2 regions of the Congzhengia minquanensis genome follow, and region 1 is predicted to be linked to the other one. Evidence: a T-box and tRNA genes for the amino acid it is inferred to sense, from the RefSeq annotation. Region 1 holds a T-box; the other holds one or more tRNA genes.
What was found. The T-box of region 1 lies ahead of pheS (phenylalanine--tRNA ligase subunit alpha). A T-box ahead of a tRNA ligase gene usually reads a tRNA of that ligase, here a tRNA-Phe.
Positions count from the first base shown of each region.

Region 2: it has a tRNA-Phe gene. The T-box ahead of pheS (phenylalanine--tRNA ligase subunit alpha) is inferred to sense a tRNA for this amino acid. The anticodon was not compared.

Region 1 is NZ_JACRSU010000002.1:164,609-172,081, forward strand. Features, by position in the region: gene aroA (3-phosphoshikimate 1-carboxyvinyltransferase) at 1-244, opposite strand, end outside; gene pheT (phenylalanine--tRNA ligase subunit beta) at 256-2,628, opposite strand; gene pheS (phenylalanine--tRNA ligase subunit alpha) at 2,700-3,719, opposite strand; T-box leader at 3,816-4,055, opposite strand; gene secD (protein translocase subunit SecD) at 4,265-5,563, shown strand; gene secF (protein translocase subunit SecF) at 5,565-6,464, shown strand; gene H8698_RS05900 (L-lactate dehydrogenase) at 6,569-7,473, shown strand, end outside.
Region 2 is NZ_JACRSU010000001.1:847,547-855,019, forward strand. Features, by position in the region: gene H8698_RS04030 (TrkH family potassium uptake protein) at 113-1,411, shown strand; gene H8698_RS04035 (potassium channel family protein) at 1,437-2,114, shown strand; tRNA gene H8698_RS04040 (tRNA-Gly) at 2,195-2,269, opposite strand; tRNA gene H8698_RS04045 (tRNA-Phe) at 2,289-2,364, opposite strand; tRNA gene H8698_RS04050 (tRNA-Asp) at 2,371-2,447, opposite strand; tRNA gene H8698_RS04055 (tRNA-Val) at 2,460-2,535, opposite strand; gene H8698_RS04060 (Fur family transcriptional regulator) at 2,723-3,160, shown strand; gene H8698_RS04065 (metal ABC transporter substrate-binding protein) at 3,144-4,118, shown strand; gene H8698_RS04070 (metal ABC transporter ATP-binding protein) at 4,118-4,822, shown strand; gene H8698_RS04075 (metal ABC transporter permease) at 4,825-5,655, shown strand; gene H8698_RS04080 (M20 metallopeptidase family protein) at 5,642-6,814, opposite strand; gene lexA (transcriptional repressor LexA) at 6,829-7,425, opposite strand.

The DNA.
Region 1 (7,473 bases):
AGGGACTTCTTTTCCCCGCGCTGCAAATCGTTACATTGCCATCTGAAACGGTGGCCTCGGCGCCCAACATGCGCACCGCCGCTAAAGTAGCAGATATATCATCACTCAAAGCAATGTTTGAAATGACGGATGTTCCCTTGGCCAAAGCCGCGCAGATAAGCGCACGGTGCGCCGCGCTTTTTGATGGCGGTGCTATAACCGTGCCTGAAAGGCAACCGGGAGATATCGCAATTGTTTTACTCATAAAATTCACCATTAACGCAAGGTTACACCCAACTGGTCGGACAGGGCTTTTAAAATGCTGTCTACCACGGGATTTACGTCTTCGTCTGTCAGCGTTTTCTCTTCCGCGCGGAACACCACTGAATAGGCCATCGACTTTTTACCCTCCGGCACCTGTTTGCCCTTATAAACATCGAACAGCGTCAGGGACTCAAAGATATTCCCTGCTTTTTTCTTTATAATTCCTTCAATCTGCGCAGCTAAAACGCCGTCGTCTGCAATCAGGGCCAAATCCCGCTGCGTGGACGGGAATTTGGGCAGTTTTTTATAGCTTTTATCCGTATTGGCCAGCGAAATTAACGCGTCTAAATCAAGCTCCGCAGCATATACATGGTTCTCCACGTCATAATTTTCGCAAACAGCCGGGTGCATTTGGCCAAGCCGCCCGATTACCTTGCCGCCGGCAATCAGCTCTGCACATCTGCCGGGGTGGAAGGTGGGATCGTCGCTCTTTGGCAAAAAGCTTGCTTTTGCAATGCCCAAATCGTTCAGCAAGACTTCTACTATGCCTTTTAAATCATAAAAATCGCAGCCGCCAAACATTCCTAAGGTAACAACGTGCTTTTCCTCCGGCAGCTGTTCGCCCAAAACAGGGCGGTAAACCTTTCCGGCCTCAAACAGACGAACACTTTCCGCCTTAAAGTTTTCGTTTCGTGAAATCACTTCCATCATGGAGGCCAGTGCAGTTGTTCTCATAATAGAGTTTTCTTCCCCTAACGGATTTGAAATGACAACCGCAGTTCTGCGCGGGTCGTCATCATCCATGTTAAGCTTATCAAAAATATTCGGGTTTGTAAAGCTGAACACCAAAATTTCGTGCAGTCCACAGCCCACTAAGGTGTTTTTCACCCGTTCCTCCAGTTTTTGTTCATACGTTTTCACGCCTACCGTCGCTTCGCCTTTCATTAGCGTGGAGGGAATTTTGTCATATCCATAGATACGGGCGACCTCCTCTGCAACATCGTTAAAGCATAGCACGTCCGGCCGGTAGGTCGGGACGGTAATTTCACCGTTTGCAACAACAAATCCTAAGTCCGTGAGCGCCTGAACCATAAATTCTACCGGCACATTAAAACCGATAAACTGATTGATTCGTTCCGGCTCAAAGGGTATTTTTACAGTTTCCGGCTTAGCTGTATAAACGTCAATTAATCCGTCTACCACCTCGCCGCAGCCAAGCTGCTCCACCAGCTCGCAGGCGCGCAAAACAGCCGGCACCGTGTTTTCCGTATCCAAACCCTTTTCATACCGCGAGGAGCTTTCTGTTCTTAACCCCAACTTTTTTGCAGTAATGCGGACGGATGAGCCTAAAAACGTTGCAGACTCAAACAGCACATCTTTCGTTTCCTCTCGCACTTCAGAGTTTTCGCCACCCATAACACCGGCAACCGCCACAGGTTTTTTCCCGTCGCAAATCATCAGCATAGAACTGTCTAAGGTGTGTTCTGTGCCGTCTAACGTCGTCATTTTTTCGTTTTCTTCTGCGCAGCGCACATGAATTTCGCCGCCCTCTAAATAGTTCATGTCAAATGCGTGCATGGGCTGACCATACTCCAACAGCACATAGTTTGTGATGTCAACTAAATTGTTAATAGAACGAATACCGCAGGAGCGGAGACGGTCCACCATCCAGCGGGGGGACGGTCCAATTTTCACATTTTTCACCATTTTTGCGGTGTACCGTTTGCAAAGGGCAGGCTCATCAACTGTTACTTTCATGTAGTTGTGAATGTCGTCGCCGCTGCCCTTCACTTCGGGCGTATGCAGATGAAACGGCCTGTTAAAGGTAACAGCCGTTTCCCTTGCCAGCCCGATAATGCTGAAACAGTCCGGCCTGTTGGAGGTAATTTCAAATTCCACAACCGGGTTGTCCAGCCCGAATACTTCTTTAATATCTTTTCCTAAAGGCAGGTCGTCCTCCAAAATCAAAATTCCATATTCTGCATCAGGAAAATCTTCTTTCGTCATGCCAATTTCCTCATACGAGCACATCATGCCGTTGGACACAACGCCCCTAAGCTTGCCCTTTTTAATTTTCTTGCCGCCGGGAAGACGCGCTCCGTCTTTCGCAACGGGAACGGTCTGTCCCGGTTTTACATTGTCTGCTCCTGTGACAATTTGAATGGTTTCGCTTCCCACGTCCACCTGGCAGATTTTTAACTTATCTGCGTCCGGGTGCTTTTCCACACTTAAAATTTTGCCCGTTACAACGTTTTCAATTTCGTCGCCTAAATTTTCAATTCCCTCAACTTTCGAACCAGACATTGTCATGGCGTGGTTATATTGTTCCGGCGTAATGCCTGTCATATCTAAATAATCTGAAAGCCAGCTAAGTGGTAATTTCATAATGTTTCATACCTTTCTACCCGCTTTTCGTTTTGCGCCGCCTCTGCGGGTGTTAACTTGCAGCGCACAAATTAAAACTGTTTTAAGAACCGAATGTCGTTTTCATATAAAAGACGCATATCGTCAATGTTCATTCTTCTCATAACAATGCGTTCAAGGCCCATGCCGAATGCGAAACCACTGTAAACATCGGGATCTATGTTACACCGCCTTAAAACATCGGGGTGTACCATACCGGCGCCCAAAAGCTCAATAAAGCCTTCTCCCTTGCACACACGGCAGCCCTTGCCGCCGCACACGAAGCAGGAAACGTCCACCTCTGCGCTGGGCTCTGTAAACGGAAAGTGGTGCGGACGGAGACGGATTTTTGCCTCCTGCCCGTAAAGGGTTTGTAAAAATTGCTCCAGCGTTCCCTTTAAGTCCGCCATGGTGATGCCCTTGTCAACAACAAGGCCTTCCACCTGATGAAACACGGGAGAGTGGGTTGCGTCCACCGCGTCACTTCTGTAAACGCGGCCCGGCGCAATAATGCGAATCGGCGGGCGACTCTTTTCCATTACACGAACCTGTATCGGTGACGTCTGCGTACGCAGCACCACGTTGTCGCTGATATAAAACGTATCCTGGGTGTCCCTGGCGGGGTGCTCTTTCGGAATGTTCAGCGCTTCAAAGTTATAATAGTCCAGCTCAACATCAGGGCCTTCCGCGACAGAAAAGCCCATACCCAAAAATATATCTTTAACTTCTTCCAATACCTTTGTAATCGGGTGCAAACCGCCGATTTGAGGACGCTTACCCGCCATGGTAACGTCAATAACCTCGTCTTTCAGCTTCTGTTCCCGCTCTGCCTTTAAAAGCTCGTTTCGTTTTTCTGCAATTGAGTTTTCAATCGCCGTACGGATGTCGTTTGCCAAGGCTCCGATAACCGGGCGCTCCTCTGCCGACAAAGACCCCATCTGGCGAAGCACCTGTGTCAGTTCGCCTTTTTTCCCCAGCACACGAATTCGAATGTCTTCTAAGGACTGAACCGTATGGAGCTGAGAAAGCTTTTCCTCTGCAGCTTTTTTAATGGATAATAACTGCTCTTTCATTGTTCTAAACCTTTCTGCCCACCAATTTTTCCGTTCTTTGCGTGGGCTTACAAAGCGCGGTTTGTAAAAAAGGGCACAAAAAAAACTGCCTGCCCCAAAAGGGACGGACAGTTATATCCGCGGTACCACCCTGATTTCTTCCTTAATAAATAAGAAAGACACTTCATTTACGCGTAACGTGCGCCATTCGCCGCGCCCTAATCAGTTAACCCGTTCAAGCGTGGAACTCCGAAGTGAAATTTCGCCTTCCGCCTTAACCGGATTTTCTCTCAGCCGGTGAAAAATCCTCTCTTTTATAGGTAGTGCGGGGTTACTTTGCTTCATCATTGCCGAAAATATTTATTTTTTTATATTTTACCACAGTTTAAAACGAATTGCAAGCTGATTTTAAAAAAACTGCAGAATTTCAGAAAAAAAAGTTTTTGCAATTCCTTTTTTTTGAAGTTAATTCAAGTTTTTTAGGAAAATTTCACAATTTAGTGTTGACTAAAATGAAAAAAATATATATAATAGTTTTATGCGATTTTAAAAGGAGGAAAACACAAATGAGAAAAAGTATCGCGAAATTAATCATCGCCCTACTTGTTATCATCACATCAGTGGTTGTCGTACTGGTGGGTATGAATATAAGCGTTTTCGATTATGACATTCAATATCCCAACGCTTTAGACGAGGATTGGGGTATCAGACAGGGGCTCGACTTGGTCGGCGGGTCGGTAATCACATACGAAGCACAGGCAGACTCTGTTACAGACGAACAGATGAAATCTGTGGAAAACGTATTGAGAAACCGTTTAGACTCGCTGGGCTACAGCGAAGCTACCGTTTCGCGTCAGGGAGATAAAAAGGTCAGAGTTGAAATTCCCGCCATTCAAGATCCGCAGGAAGCGGTTGACACGCTGGGACAAACCGCCGTGCTCTCGTTTCAGGATTCTGACGGCAACGTTGTTTTAGAGGGCTCAGACGTTGATTCTGCAACCGCCGCTTACGGCCAGATTGACGAAACGGGCGCCGCTGCACACTATGTAAAACTGAAATTAAAAGATTCCGGCGTGGATAAGTTCTACCAGGCTACCAGCGCCGCTGCATCCAAGTCATCCGGAAGCAATTATATCTCTATTAAACTGGACGAAACCGAGATTAGCAGACCTTCCGTAAGCAGTCCGATTAATTCGTCCGACTGTATCATTTCCGGCGGTTTTACAGATGCCACGGAAACCGGTAAGCTTGCAGCTTTAATTAACTCCGGTAACTTACCGTTTTCAATTAAAGACGTTGAATTAAGCTCCATCGGGCCCACACTGGGCGAAGAAGCACTTTCTACCAGCTTAATCGCCGCAGGAATCGGCATTCTTTTAATCCTGCTGTTCATGCTGCTTGTTTACAGGCTGCCTGGCTTGGTTGCCGACATTGCACTGTTGGCTTATATGGCAATTGTAATTTATATTATGACGTTCTTCAGAATTAATTTAAGTCTGGCAGGTATCGCCGGTATTATTCTTTCTGTTGGTATGGCAGTGGACGCCAACGTCATTATTTTTGAAAGAATTAAGGAAGAGCTTAAGCTTGGAAAAACTGTAAAGACCTCAGTTCTTTCCGGATTTAACCGCGCGTTTTTGGCGATTATCGACTCCAACATCACGACAATTATTGCCGCTGTTGTGCTTTATATTTTCGGCACAGGTACCATTCAGGGCTTTGCAGTAACGCTGGCAATTGGTACGATTGTAAGTATGTTCACTGCAATTTTTATCACCAAATACCTTTTGATGCTGATTGTGGACTTAAAGGTTAGAAACCCGTGGTGGTATGGTGTGAAGAAAAAAGTAAAGGAGGTACAATAAGATGTTAAAAATCGTTGAACGTGCAAAATATTTTTGCCTGATTCCTATTGTAATCATCCTTTTGGGTATTATTTTCCTGATTGCCAAGGGCGGCTTTGTTCAGGATGTTGACTTTGCCGGCGGTATGACCATGTATGTGGAAATGGGCAAAGAGGTTGACTTCGGCGAGGTTGCAGACGTGGTTAAAGGTGCGGATGCATCCATCAATTCCCCGAAGGTTTTAAAATCGGACGGCACACAGATTATTATTCAGACAACGCCAATTGAGCGTGACGTTCGCAATAAAATCATCACTGCTTTAAAAGAGCATTTTTCCATTGATGACGCTGCAGTGCTCCAGGTAGAAGATGTAACGGCAACCATGGGTGCTGAGCTGCGTGCTCAGGCAATGAAAGCGGCATTAATTGCATGCCTTTTGATGCTTATTTATATTTCTATCCGGTTTGAATTTTTCACCGGCGCATCGGCCGTTATTTGTCTGCTTCATGACGTTTTGGTTATGCTGGCATTCTATGCAATATTCAGGATACCGATTAACGCAAACTTTATTGCGGCAATGCTGACCATTATCGGTTATTCCATCAACAATACCATTGTTGTGTTTGACCGTGTCCGCGAAAACCAGGGCAAGGTACAAAAATCTGATTTAAAATCTTTGGTGAACACAAGTTTAAAGCAGACACTCCGTCGTTCCTGCTTCACTACCCTGACAACCATTATCCCGGTTATTTTTCTTTATATTTTGGGTGTGGACTCCATTAAGGAATTTGCACTTCCGCTGATGGTTGGTCTTCTTGCAGGAACATACTCCAGCGTACTTCTTGCAGGTCCGATTTGGGTTGGCATGAAAACCCTTGCGAAAAAAAGAAAATATGGCAAAAAGGCAAAAGCACGCGCATAAAAAATAAAAACAGTTAGAAAGGCAGCCAGCAATTGGCTGTCTTTTTTTGCATTTCCTTCCACCAAACAGCGCAAACTAATCAAAACACAAAAAGGAGAATTAAAATGAAAAATAAATTAAGGCGTGTTGCCATTGCGGGTGCCGGACACGTTGGAGCACACTGTGCATATAGCCTTGCAGTTCAGGGAATTGTAAATGAACTCGTTTTGGTGGATAAAAATGAGAAAAAATTAAAAAGTGAAATTCAGGATTTAAGAGATTCCGTGCTCTATCTGCCCCATAACCTTTCCGTTCGCGGCGCAGATTTCAATGAATTAAAAGACTGCGATATTTTGGTGAACTGTGTTGGGGACATTACACTTTTAGCGTCGCACGACCGCGTGCAGGAGCTAAACTTTACCATTGCCCAGGTGAATGATTTTATACCAAAAGTAATTGCCGGCGGCTTTCGCGGTATTATCATTAATATTTCAAATCCCTGTGATATTGTTACGTACCAGATTAACAGATTAAGCGGCCTGCCCAAGGGGCATGTGTTCGGTACCGGCACAGCGCTTGATACTGCCCGGCTGGCCTCTGTGCTGTCCATTGCCGCCAATATCGACCACAAATCCATTTTGGCCTATATGATGGGAGAGCACGGTGCTTCCCAAATGGTGCCATGGTCAAATGTTTTTTTTGGCGGGTCTCCCCTGTCCCTTTTAGAAGAAAGAAAAGAAGAATACAAATTTGATAAAGAAGAAATGAAAGAAAAAGCGATTTATGGCGGATGGATCACCTACGATGGCAAGGGCTGCACAGAATACGGCATTTGCACTACCCTTGCAAGGCTGGTGCGCGCGGTCTATGACGACGAAAAATGCATCATTCCCGTCAGTGCACAACTCGACGGCGAATATGGACAAACAGACATTTATGCAGGCGTGCCTTGTGTAATTGGCAAACACGGCGCCGAGCAAATTTTGGAGTTGCCGCTCACTAACAATGAATTGGCCGAGTTTACCCGGTG
Region 2 (7,473 bases), on a different contig from region 1:
TTTTCTTTTGTTGCAAGTTATTGTTAATACTGCGTTAAAAATCGAATCTGCATATTGCAAGGCGCTTTCAGGGGTGCTAAAATAAGTTCATTCGCCAATTGGAGGTTTAACTATGTTTCAAGTGCTTAAAAATCAATCCCCTGCACGTATTTTTTCATTGGGGTTTGCACTCATTATCCTGCTGGGCTCTGCTTTGCTCATGCTGCCCATCAGCGTGAACGAGGGGGTTGATTTAAACTATATGGACGCGCTTTATACGTCAACCAGCGCGGTTTGCGTAACCGGACTCATTGCGGTAGACACCGCCGACACCTTCACCGTGTTTGGCCGGACTGTTGTGGCGCTTTTAATTCAGATAGGCGGTTTGGGCGTCACGGTCGTTGGCGCCGGCATTATTCTGGCCATCGGCAAAAAAATAAACCTAAAAGGCCGCCGCCTGATTAAGGAGGCCATGAATTTAGATTCCGGGAAAGGCATGATTCGGTTTATAAAGGGCGTTTTGCTCACTACCTTTGTGTTCGAGCTTTTGGGAGCAGTGCTCAGTTTTGTTGTATTCGTTCAGGATTATCCGGCATGGCAAGCGCTGGGCATCAGCGTGTTTCACGCCGTGGCGGCGTTTAACAACTCCGGCTTCGACATTTTAGGCGGTCTTCAAAATCTCATTCCTTATCAGGACAACATTTTGTTAAACCTTGTAACCTGCGGACTGATTATATTTGGCGGCATTGGCTTTTTGGTCATCAAAGACATTTGGGACTGCAAATTTCGTTTTAAAAAGCTGCATATGCACGCGAAAGTCGTTATTACCGTCAGTCTGTTTTTAATCGCTGCCGGCACAATTTTAATAAAGCTCACCGAAAACATTACCTGGCTCGGCGCTTTTTTTAACAGTGTTTCCGCAAGAACGGCCGGGTTCTCCACATTTCCGCTGGGCAAGTTTTCCAACGCGGGGCTGATTGTGCTGACGGTTTTAATGTTTATCGGCGCTTCCCCCGGTTCCACCGGCGGCGGCATAAAAACCAGCACGCTATTTGTTCTGATGCAGGGAGTAAAGTCTGCTGCCACCAACAAAAGCAGCGCGGCTTTTCACTACAGCGTTCCGGCAGACAGCTTGAAAAAGGCCACAGTCATTACCATTTTGGCCGCAGGAACTGTTTGTCTTGGTACATATTTAATGTCGGTGTTTGAGCCGCAGCTCAATTTGATGGACATTTTGTTTGAAGTCACCAGCGCCTTTGGCACGGTGGGGCTTTCCACAGGAATTACGCCGGGTCTTTCGGTTCCCAGCAAACTGCTTTCTGTGTTGATTATGTTCATCGGGCGCTTAGGGCCGCTGACAATTGCTTCTGTGTGGTATTTTGCTGATGAACAGCAGGTGCGTTATCCGGAAGGCAACATTGCAATTGGTTAATATTGAATTTTATTGGAGGAAAACCATGAATTTTATGAGAAAAGCAGAACAAAGCCACTCCTATGGCGTTATTGGGCTGGGACGGTTTGGAAAAGCCCTGTCCCTTGCGCTGGCAGCCAGCGGACACGAACTTTTGGTAATTGACGCAGACGAAGATAAAATCCGTCAGCTCAGAGAATATACGGAAAATGCCTTTGTAGTTAAGACGCTGGACAAAGAATCCCTTTCCGACACCGGCATTCAAAACTGCGACACGGTGGTGGTGTGTATTGGAGAAAAAATGGACGTTTGCATTTTAACTGTGCTCTATTTAAACGCCCTGGGAATTCAACGCGTAATCGCAAAAGCCAACAGCGAAGAACACGGCGAAATTTTAAAAAAGCTGGGCGCCGAGGTGGTTTTCCCCGAGCACGATATGGCTGTGCGTCTTGCAAGGCGGCTTGAAACCTCTAAAATGATTAATTATATCGAGCTGAGCGAGAAAGTCGACATCTCTACCCTCCGTATTCCAGAGGCATTTATCGGCGAAACAATCGGTTCTGTTGATGTGAGAAAAAGGTTTGGCTTAAACATCATTGCGGTGGAGAATCCTGCCGGAGTAATGACGGAGCTGACTTCAGACTACCGCTTTACTGAGGAGGACTCCATTGTCGTTATTGGCGACAGGGAGAAAATTAATGCATTGGAAGCGAAATGTTATTGATAGAAAAAAGACCGGTATCGGTCTTTTTTTATGTCTAATTTCGGACAAAAAAATCGGAACAAGCAAAGCTTGTTCCGAAATGGAGCGGAAGACGAGATTCGAACTCGCGACGTTCACCTTGGCAAGGTGACGCTCTACCACTGAGCCACTCCCGCATCATATATAAAACTTTGGTGGTGCCTCCGGGCGGAATCGAACCACCGACACAGGGATTTTCAGTCCCTTGCTCTACCGACTGAGCTACAGAGGCATGGGTTGGCGACTCGGATGGGGTTCGAACCCACGACCTCCAGCGTGACAGGCTGGCATTCTAACCAACTGAACTACCGAGCCATAAAGACAAATTGGTGGGCGCTACAGGGCTCGAACCTGTGACCCTCTGCTTGTAAGGCAGATGCTCTCCCAGCTGAGCTAAGCGCCCAATTTTGTCCGTCGTCTCAGCGACAAAAATATTATACTATAAAATAATCGGTTTGTCAAGTAAAATTTTTTTATTTTTACTTTTTATAAAAATACAAGCAATAACGCAACTTTTTTGTTCTATTCCTTGACTTTTTTTCAAAACCGGGGTATAATATGAGAGTAATTCTCAAATTCAGGAGGATACAATGAACGACAGAAACAGCTATAACACGAAACAAAAACAATTGATTTATGACTTTTTTGCGGCAAATCCAGACCGGCAGTTTTCCGCCAAGGAAGTTTCAAACAGCGTGAAGCAGCAGGCAAAAATTGGGGAAAGCACCGTTTACCGCTTGATAAAAAAGCTGACGGAGGACGGTGAAATCCGCCGATTCAGCGGAAAAGACGTGAAAGCGGTGGTTTATCAGTTTGCCAACCAAAGCGAGCACTGCCATGAGCATTTTCACTTAAAATGTACCGGCTGCGGGGAGCTGATTCATTTAGACTGCGGACTGGTGAAGGAGTTTGAGGCGCACATGACCAGCCACCACGGCTTTTCCATTGACCATTTAAAGACCATTATATATGGCACCTGCGCCAACTGCGCAAACAAAAAGGAGATAAAACATGAAACAACCATATAAAAAATTAATGGCCCTGGCGCTGATATTTTCTGCGGTTCTCTCCCTGTTTGGGTGCGGTCCGGCGGAAACCCTTTCCGGCGTCGGGGATAAAAAACTAAAAATTGTCGCCACAAACTTTCCGCCCTTTGACTTTGCGCGGCAGCTTGCCGGCGAATTGGCAGACGTTACCATGCTGCTCTCTCCCGGCCAAGAGAGCCACACCTTTGAACCAACGCCCCAAGATATTATTAAAATTCAGCAGGCAGACATTTTTATCATGGGCGGCGGCGAATCTGACCAATGGGCAAAAAAACTGATTTCCTCCTCCCAGCTTGACGAGGGGAAAACACTTTTCATGATGGACTGCGTGGAAACCGTTCCCGAAGAACTTACCGAGGGAATGAACCACAATCACGAAGAACACGCAGACGAAGACCACAGCGGATTTTATGAATATGATGAGCATGTGTGGACGTCGCCTGTAAACGCCATGGAAATTTGCAGTAAACTGACAGAAAAGCTGATTGCCGCGGACAAAGCCCACGAACAGGCTTACACAGAGAATTTAAACCGCTATCTTGCCCAGCTTGAAGAGCTTGACGAAAGTTTCGCCGCGGCGGTGGAACGCGGCGTACGGAAAACGCTGGTTTTCGGCGACCGGTTCCCCTTTCGCTATTTTGCGGACCGCTATGGCCTGACGTACTTTGCGGCGTTTCCGGGCTGCTCCGGCGAAACCGAGCCTGATGCCGCCACCATGAAATTTTTGATTGATAAAGTAAGCGAAGAAAACATTCCTGTTGTGCTGCATGTTGAGCTTTCCAACCAGAAAATTGCAGACGCCATTTGTGAGGCAACAGGAGCGAAAAAAGCACTGCTTCACTCCTGTCACGGCGTGACAAAAGACGAGTTCGACCGGGGAGAAACCTATGTGTCCCTGATGAAAAACAACGTAGATGTGTTGAAGGAGGCGCTTTCGTAATGCGCATTTTAACCTGCGACAATTTAAGCGTGTCTTACGGCGCGAATCAGGTGTTGTCCGACCTGTCCTTTTTTGCGGAGAGCGGCGCGTGTTTAAGCATTTTGGGCGAAAACGGCGCCGGCAAGTCCACCCTTTTAAAATGTCTGCTGGGGCTTAAAAAGCCCGACGCAGGGGTGATTAAAACCGAAGGGTTTCCCCTTTCTCAGGTGGGGTATTTGCCCCAGCAGGCGGAGGTTAAGCGGGACTTTCCCGCTTCTGTGTTTGAGGTGGTGCTGTCGGGCTGTTTGAACATGCGCGGCGCAAAACCCTTTTATTCCCGCCGGGAAAAAGATGTTGCAATTCGGAACCTGAATAAAATGGAAGCGGCAGACTTAAAAAAAAGGAGTTTTTCAGAGCTTTCCGGCGGACAGCAGCAGCGCGTGCTTTTGGCCCGTGCTCTGTGCTGCGCGCAAAGGCTTTTAATTTTGGACGAGCCCGCATCTGGTCTTGATCCCGCCGCGGCCCGGGAGATGTATGCTCTGATAACGAAGCTGAAATCAGAAGACGGCATGGGAATTATCATGGTTTCTCACGACACGGCGGGGGCGCTGTCCGTCAGTGAGCGGGTACTGCACATTACCCGCGGGAACAGCCACTGTTTTTTCGGCACAAAACAGGATTATGTAAACAGCGGCTATGCAAATATATATTCGGAGGCAAGATAGCAATGCTTGAACAACTGATGGAACTGTTTCAATATCCGTTTATTACCCGCGCTCTGATTGTGGGCACACTGGTTTCCCTCTGCGCGGCGCTGCTTGGCGTGAGCCTGGTTTTAAAGCGCTATTCCATGATTGGCGACGGACTCTCCCATGTGGGGTTTGGCGCTTTGGCCTGCGCGCAGGTGGCCGGGGTTGCGCCGCTTACGCTTGCCATTCCCATTGTGGTGGCCGCGGCAATTTTATTGCTGCGCTTAAGCGAATCCGGCAAAATAAAAGGAGATGCCGCAATCGCGTTCATCTCCACCGGTGCACTGGCCGCCGGCGTGCTGATTATTTCACTTAGCCGCGGCGCCAATACCGATTTATTAAATTATATGTTCGGAAGCATTTTAGCCATGAGCACCGGCGACGTGGTGCTGAGCATTTGTTTAAGCCTTGCCGTGCTGGCGCTTTACTTATTTTTCTACAACAAAATTTTTGCCGTTACCTTTGATGAAACCTTTGCAAAGGCAACGGGCAAAAAAACGTCCCTCTATAACACGGTGATTGCCGCCCTAACCGCGGTGACCATTGTGCTGGGTATGCGCATGATGGGCGCTTTGCTCATTTCCGCTTTGGTGATTTTCCCCGCCCTTTCCGCCATGCGGGTGTTCAAGTCCTTTGCAGGGGTTACGGTGTGCTCTGTCATTCTCTCCGTCATATGCTTTTTTATCGGAATTTTGGCGTCTTACTTTTACGCGGCGCCAACAGGCGCCAGCGTGGTTATGGTGCACATGGCCGCCTTTTTGCTGTTTTCTGTTGCCGGAGCCGTGTTAAACCGCTTCAGCCCACGCTGACAGCATAGGCCGTCATGGCTGCGACGCCGGTTTTTAAACAATCTTCGTCAATATCAAAGTTTGAGCTGTGAAGAGGCATTGTAATGCCTCTTTTTTTGTTTCCCGAGCCCAGGTAAAAATAAACCGAGGGCACAGCTTGTGCAAAATAAGAAAAGTCGTCCCCCGCCATGGAGGGCTCGCTGCCATGCACCACACTATCTTTTCCAAGAACACCGGTGACGGCCTGCTCGAATCGGTCTGCTGCCGCATCATTGTTGATTAAAGGCGGGTAACGGAAGTTATATTGAAAATCATAGCTTGCCCCGGCAATATTGCAAATTCCGTCCACAGCTTTTTCCATCAGCTCCGGTATCTTTTTGCGGACAGTCTCCTCATACGACCGTACCGTGCCCCGCATGTGCACCGTGTCGGGAATGATATTGTAAAAGGTGCCGCCGTTGATTGCACAGACGGAAATCACCTTTTGTGCAAAGGGCGAAATAAAACGCGCGCCAATCATGTCGAACGCTGCAATGATCCGCGCCGACAGCGCAATGGGGTCAATGCACTCATGGGGATATGCCCCGTGGCCGCCCCGGCCGTGGATATATAAATCAAAATCGTCCGGCGAGGCCATTAACGCCCCCTTTTTCAGCAAAATTTTTCCGGTCTCCACGTCGTTCATCACATGAAGCCCCACCGCGTTTGTTACGTGGTATTCTTCTAAAATTCCCGTCTTTATCATGGGTTCTGCGCCGCCCTCGGTTTCCTCCCCGGGCTGGAACACAAACAAAACGTTAACAGAAAGCTCCTCTTTCAGCTGCGCTAAAAGTTTTGCACTGCACAGCGCCACCGCCATATGTGCATCGTGCCCGCAGGCGTGCATAACGCCGGGGGTTGCCGACTTATAGTCAAAATCATGGGGTTCGTCAAGGGGAAGCGCGTCCATGTCTGCCCGAATCAGCAGCGTGTTTTTCTTGCCCGCGTTTAAAAAGCCGGTAACGCCCGTTCCCGCTATGCCGGATTTTACCGATAGCCCTAAGTTCTCCAAATATTTTTTTATAAACGCCGCGGTTTTTTCTTCGCAAAACGAAAGCTCCGCCATTTGGTGCAGCCTGCGGCGAAGCATAATCGCCTCGGCGCTGATTTCCTCTGACAGTTGTTTGATTGAAAGTTCCATTTTAAAACGCCCCCTTAATATTTTCTAAAAACACCGGAAACAACGCCCAAAATGACAGCGTCGTTTGTAATGATGGGTGACAGCGCGTCGTTCTCCGGCTGGAGGCGGATATGCCCGTTTTCCCGGTAAAAGGTTTTCACCGTGGCGCTGTCGGCAAGCAGCGCCACCACCATCTGCCCGTTTTCGGCGGTTGCCTGCCGTTTTACAATGACAAAATCGCCGTCTAAAATTCCGGCGTTTATCATGCTGTCTCCTTTCACCTTTAGCATAAACAGCTCGCCGCCGCTAAATAACGCTTCCGGCACGGGGAGCACATCCGTTATGTTCTGGGTGGCCAAAATAGGCGTGCCCGCCGCTACCGTGCCCACAACGGGCACAGACAACACTCCGCCTGTTTCCTTGCGTTCCGGCAGGCTGATGGCGCGCTTTTTAGAGCCGTTTTGCAAAATCAGGCCCTTGTCCGCCAGCCGTTTGATATATCCGTGCACCGTAGACGGCGAAGACAGCCCCACCGCGGCACAAATTTCCCGAATGGAGGGCGGATAGCCCATCTGCTCAATTTGGGTGCGGATGTATTCATAAACAAGCTGTTCTTTGTTCTCTTTTGGCATGGCAATCACCTCTTTTTTTCAGTATAGCACATTTCTTCCAAAAAATCA